Regions from separate parts of the Kosakonia oryzendophytica genome, predicted to be linked through region 2. Evidence: predicted binding sites of a transcription regulator. Region 2 holds the regulator's gene; the other holds the start of a gene.

Region 1 (3,137 bases), 2.3 Mb from region 2:
TCAGCACGCCGAGGATGTCCTGCTCATGACCGCCGGAGAAGGTGACGCTGGAGAAGTAGTTGTTGTATTTGTTATCCGCGTTGCCGCCGAACTTCTGTTTGAATTCATAGTTCGGGATCAGATAACCGGAGGTGGAGTCCGGATCGGCGAAGCCAAAGGCTTTCCCTTTCAGATCTTCCAGTTTTTTGTACGGGCTGTCGGCTTTAACGATCACGACCGAGTGATAACCGCGAGACTTGTCTTTGTCATCCACGGCGATGCCGACGATATCGACCGCTTTCGGGTTGTTGATATACACCGAGGCGTAAGACGAAGGCGACATGCTCAGCACCACATCGACTTTACCGCCCAGCAAACCCTGGATCACGCCGGAGTAGTCAGATGAGTTGCGCAGTTTGGTGTCTACGCTGAGCTCTTTATCAAGAAACTCTTTGACGCACTGGTTGTCGCCAATTTGTTGGGTGGCGTTCTGTCCGCCAAGGATCCCCAGATTCAACTCTTTCGGCTGCTCCGCCGCCGAAGCCTGCCATGCCAGCAGCAGACCTGTCATCAATGCAGATAAACGTAATGCGCCCGAAATATGCTTTTTCATTGTCATTGCCTGTGTTGTCTCATTGGAAGGGGAAGAATTAATGCAACTGGCTTATCTCATCGCCATAAAGGATCTGCAAAACGTCCTGCGTCAGCCGTGAAGGGTGGTCGTCAAAAACAATTCGTCCTTGAGAAACGCCAATCACGCGTGTGCAGTACTCTTTTACCAGCTCGACGGAGTGCAGGTTTACCATCACGCTAATGCCTTGTTCGCTCACTTCGCGCAGCACGCCCATGATGCGCTGCGTGTTTTTCGGATCCAGCGACGCGACCGGCTCGTCTGCCAGCAAAATGGACGGGTTCTGGATCAGCGCCCGGCAAATCGCCACGCGTTGCATCTGACCACCGGAGAGGGTTTCCGCGCGCTGGAGGGCATGTGGCAACATATTCAACCACTCCAGCAGTGCAATGGCTCTGGCGCGATCTTCATCGGTGAACACTTTAAACAGGGATTTCAGCGTCGAGGTCTGGCTCAGACGGCCCAGCAGCACATTGGTGAGCACATCAAGGCGCGGCACCAGACAGAAGTCCTGGAAAATCATCCCGCATTCGCTGCGCCACTGATTAAGCGCGCGGCCTTTGAGGCGCGAAACATCGCGCGGCGTCCCCACTTCCGGGAAGCTGTTGATCTCACCGGATGTTGCGCTGTGCGTGCCGTTCAGAACGTGCAGCAGGGTTGATTTCCCTGCGCCCGAGCGACCAATCACCCCGACCATCTCGCCGCGATGCAGATCAAAGCTGATGTCGTGCAACACGGTCTGGTGCGCGTTATAGGACTTGCGTAAGTGGCTTACGCTTAGCACTTTTTGTTTCGGCACCGTGTTGAGTTGATGCAGAGACGAATAGTGGTCTTCAGAAATTTCCGCCAATGCGCTGTTCATAAGTCATCCGGTTTTTTCATTAAGCTGGCGACCATTAAGAGGACAGGTGATGATCGTTTTATGACGGAAAGACGAACAAATAGTGAACGTGTGGCTTCATTGGGAGAGGAAAAAAATGAGCAGGCTATTTCATATAAGCGAGAGTGATATATTTTTGCCATCCGGGCGCACGCTGTACACCCGCAGGATCGGAAAAGAAGGGCAGCCGCAGACGCGGCGCTGAGGATATTTCGACAACCCACTCGCCCTCGCCAAGAAAACGAAAGCGAACCTGTTCCGTGCTAATCGATAGATTTTCAAAAATGCCCGTTGCCCACATCTGGCCTATTCGCACAATCTCCTTTACGCCTTGCCGGATATCAATCAGCACGATGGTCAGGGATTCTTCAAAGATAACATCATCAGTAAGAAACAGCAGATAGCGCGTGTTATCCACCTGTACTGCCGCTTCAAGCAACAGGCCGGGAACGGTGATATTCGTTACCTCATCCCCAATCACTACGACCGATTGGGCCTGGCGGAAGTCGGTGGCCTCGCATGTAGTGACAAGTGAAACATTATTGGCTTTACGCATTCTTTATTTCATGTCCTATAAAGAGAGGATCTTCAGAATATTCTTATCAGGGGCCCCGATAAAGCGCGTATGCTGTAGCCTTTTACGGCTATTAGCGGTACCACGCCGTTGTTTTTAAAGCGTATACGGACCCGGAGATCATAAGATGGAATTTGACTGGATGTATATTATTTATCTTTTCTTTGCGGTGGTGTTTATCCTCATAATCAAGGGGTTTTATTCTTTCTTTGGTGGCTACATCAAACAGATGTTTGTAGAAGCCCGGGTGATGAAGATCGGCATTGGTGTTAATGCGGATATTATCCACCGAAGCAAAACAGCGTTGATCGACGCAGAGATGCCAGTGTACCGGCTCACGGTAAAATTCAGGACACGTGAAGGAGTAGAAGTACAATCAAGCATCGACAGGGCGCTGGATATGGACGGTTTTACGCGTTATGCGCCGGGCAATGGTGTGGCGTTGAAGTATGATCCGAAAAATCCAAAACGCATTGCTTTATACGATAATGATAAACCTTTGATCTTGGGCGATTAACCTTCAGCATAGAATATTGATGGAGGAGTGCGTGGGATACCATTGGATAGTTCTGTTCTTACTCTTCTTTTTTGTCCCATTGATGGCGTTTGTGCTTCGCCAGGCGATGTCCATGCTAATGCCCGGTTTTCGGCAATTCAGGATGGAATCCGCGGTGCGGAAAACCGGTATCGGGGTAAATGCGGATATTATTTACCGTAGCAAGACTGGCATGATTGACGGCGAAAACCCGGTGTATCGCCTGACATTCAAATTTGTCACCCGTGAGGGTATCGAGGTGCAGTCGAGTCTGGAAAGAGCGCTGGATATGGACAGTTTTATCCGTTATGCGCCCGGTAACGTTGTGGCGTTAAAATACGATCCCACCCATCCAGAACGTATCGCTTTATATCGCCATGACCGTCCGTTGATTTTGGGCGATTAATTTTTACCGTAGCACAGTAGAAAACGAGAACAGAGATATGGACATTATTCATGTCATTTTAATGATTGGGATCGCCGCGTTGCTGCTGTTTGGGCTTTACAAATTGGCGCGTTGGATCCGTCAGTTGTGTAT
Region 2 (3,137 bases):
TTTTGCTTTTGCCGGTTTCGTCAAAACTGAGTGGGATCGGCGAGCCGCAATAGCGGATGCGCTCATCACCGCCAATCTTTTGCGCCCGATGAATATGCCCAAGGGCGATATAGTCGGCGGGCGGGAAGTTCTGCGCCGGGAATGCATCCAGCGTGCCGATATAAATATCGCGTACGGCGTCGCTTTTACTGGCACCGACGGTGGTTAAGTGGCCGCTGGCGATGATCGGCAGTGGTTTATCGCCGCGCAGCTCGCTGGCTGCGGTAAATTGTTGCTGGTAATACGCGGTGATCGCCGCCAGCAGGTGTTGCTGTTTTTCCTGCCCGGACAATCCTGCCTGGCTGACCAGAAGGTCGCGCGGGCGCAGGAAGGGCACCGGGCAAAATATCGCGCCCGGTTCACCGTTGCGGCGGTAAAGCCAGAAAGGTTCTACGCCTGCGCTGGCGACGACGGTAGTTTTCAGATAGGCGAGGATCTCTTTCGATTCGTTGAGCGTGGCCACCGAATCATGGTTGCCTGCCAGCACCACTAACTGGCAGCCGGTTTGCTGAAGTTTGACCACAAAACGGTTATACAGCTCACGGGCATAGCTGGGCGGGGAGCCGGTGTCAAAAACATCGCCCGCCACAATAATGGCGTCGACCTGGTTCTCTTCCGCCGCAACCAGCAGCCAGTCGAGAAAAGCGGCGTGTTCAGTGGCGCGGCTCTTGCTGTAGAAGTTTTGACCCAGGTGCCAGTCAGAGGTGTGAATAATGCGCATAGCGGTTCCGTGGCAAAAAAGCATAAAGCAGATTATAAACATTAAGCAGATGAGGGACATAACCTGGCGAAAATAGGGACTGTCATATAGCGCTCGCTGGGGTCATCTGGCGGTCATGTTATTCATAAATCTGTCACAAAACTGACGCATAATGGCGCCGCTATATATATTGATGACTTAAATAAGACAGGGCAAATTATGGCGAGACGAATTCTGGTCGTAGAAGACGAAGCTCCAATCCGGGAAATGGTGTGCTTCGTGCTCGAACAAAATGGTTTTCAACCGGTGGAAGCTGAAGATTATGACAGTGCGGTGAACCAACTTAATGAACCCTGGCCCGATCTTGTTTTACTGGACTGGATGTTGCCTGGCGGTTCCGGAATTCAGTTTATTAAACATCTCAAACGTGAAGCGATGACCCGCGATATTCCGGTCATGATGCTGACGGCGCGCGGCGAAGAAGAGGATCGCGTACGCGGTCTGGAAACCGGGGCCGACGACTACATTACCAAACCTTTTTCACCCAAAGAGTTGGTCGCGCGTATTAAAGCGGTGATGCGCCGCATTTCGCCGATGGCGGTAGAAGAGGTGATCGAAATGCAGGGCCTGAGCCTTGATCCTTCTTCTCATCGCGTGATGACCGGTGAAAATCCCCTGGATATGGGGCCGACAGAGTTTAAACTCTTACACTTCTTTATGACCCATCCGGAACGCGTTTATAGCCGTGAACAGCTGTTGAACCACGTATGGGGAACCAATGTGTATGTTGAAGACCGGACGGTGGATGTGCATATTCGTCGTCTGCGCAAAGCGCTGGAACACAGCGGCCACGATCGTATGGTGCAAACAGTGCGCGGCACGGGATACCGTTTTTCGACCCGTTTCTGATATTTAACAGGAGTGTGACGCGTGCTGGAACGGCTGTCATGGAAAAGGCTGGTGCTGGAGCTCCTCCTTTGTTGTATCCCCGCCTTGATTCTCGGCGTCATGTTTGGTTACCTGCCGTGGTTTTTGTTAGCCGCTGTAACCGGGTTGCTGATCTGGCATTTCTGGAATTTACTGCGTCTTTCGTGGTGGTTATGGGTCGATAAAAGCATGACTCCGCCGCCCGGAAAGGGAAGCTGGGAGCCGCTGTTATACGGGCTGCACCAGATGCAGATGCGTAATAAAAAACGCCGTCGCGAGCTGGGAAGCCTGATTAAACGCTTTCGTAGCGGCGCGGAATCGCTGCCGGACGCCGTGATCCTCACCACCGAAGAGGGGGCGATTTTCTGGTGTAATGGCCTGGCGCAACAGGTGCTGGGTTTGCGCTGGCCGGACGATAGCGGGCAGAATATCCTTAACCTGCTGCGCTATCCGGAATTTACGCAGTATCTTAAAAAACAAGAATTTAGCAAACCACTGAATCTGGTGCTTAACTCCGGTCGCCACCTGGAGATCCGCGTGATGCCTTACAGCGAGGAGCACCTGCTGCTGGTGGCGCGTGACGTGACGCAAATGCATCAACTGGAAGGGGCGCGGCGTAACTTTTTTGCCAACGTCAGCCATGAATTGCGCACGCCATTAACGGTGCTGCAGGGCTATCTGGAGATGATGCAGGAGCAGACGCTCGAAGGCGCACCGCGGGAGAAAGCGCTGCACACCATGCGCGAACAAACCTCGCGGATGGAGGGGCTGGTGCGTCAGTTACTGACGCTCTCGAAGATTGAGGCTGCACCGACCTTGCCGCCCAACGAAACCATTGATGTGCCAATGATGCTGCGGGTCGTGGAGCGGGAAGCGCAAACCCTGAGCCAGCAAAAGCATCACTTCCATTTTGAGGTCGATAGCGCGCTGAAAGTACTGGGTAATGAAGAGCAACTGCGCAGCGCGATTTCCAACCTGGTCTATAACGCCGTGAACCACACGCCAGCAGGAACGCAGATTACCGTGCGTTGGCAGCGTGTGCCGCTGGGGGCGGAGTTCAGCGTTGAAGATAACGGTCCCGGCATCGCCGCCGAGCACATTCCTCGTCTCACTGAGCGTTTCTATCGTGTGGATAAAGCCCGCTCCCGGCAGACCGGCGGTAGCGGCCTGGGGCTGGCGATCGTGAAACATGCGGTAAATCACCACGAAAGCCGCCTCGAAATTGTCAGTACTCCCGGCAAGGGAACGCGCTTTAGCTTTGTTCTGCCGGAACGTCTGGTTGCCAAAAAAGCCGCGTCCTGACGCGGCTGTCAGCTTATCTTTCCAGCGACCTCTGTTACCAGGCCGCTTATTCCGATGTTTTCTTCCCCCTGAAACGTATTTTGTACGGATGCTGCTTTTTTGTTCGCATGATCAGCCATGTGTTTTTCTTATAATTGGAGTTATTAACTGCTATTAATTTCATAGGCAG

Evidence for each region. Region 2 encodes PhoB, which activates phosphate uptake and scavenging genes when phosphate is short. Its sites were predicted from a motif close to CTGTCATAAAACTGNCNNAT; they were not measured.
Region 1: a site for PhoB is predicted at 1,520-1,539, ahead of phnC (phosphonate ABC transporter ATP-binding protein). Genes of this name have one in related genera too.

The regions. Positions count from the first base shown of each region.
Region 1 covers NZ_CP115659.1:1,162,692-1,165,828, forward strand. Annotated here, with positions in the region: gene phnD (phosphonate ABC transporter substrate-binding protein) at 1-592, opposite strand, end outside; gene phnC (phosphonate ABC transporter ATP-binding protein) at 630-1,472, opposite strand; gene O9K67_RS05600 (hypothetical protein) at 1,597-2,046, opposite strand; gene O9K67_RS05605 (DUF3592 domain-containing protein) at 2,192-2,581, shown strand; gene O9K67_RS05610 (DUF3592 domain-containing protein) at 2,613-3,005, shown strand; gene O9K67_RS05615 (DUF3592 domain-containing protein) at 3,043-3,137, shown strand, end outside.
Region 2 covers NZ_CP115659.1:4,011,854-4,014,990, reverse strand. Annotated here, with positions in the region: gene sbcD (exonuclease subunit SbcD) at 1-760, opposite strand, end outside; gene phoB (phosphate response regulator transcription factor PhoB) at 959-1,648, shown strand; gene phoR (phosphate regulon sensor histidine kinase PhoR) at 1,670-2,968, shown strand.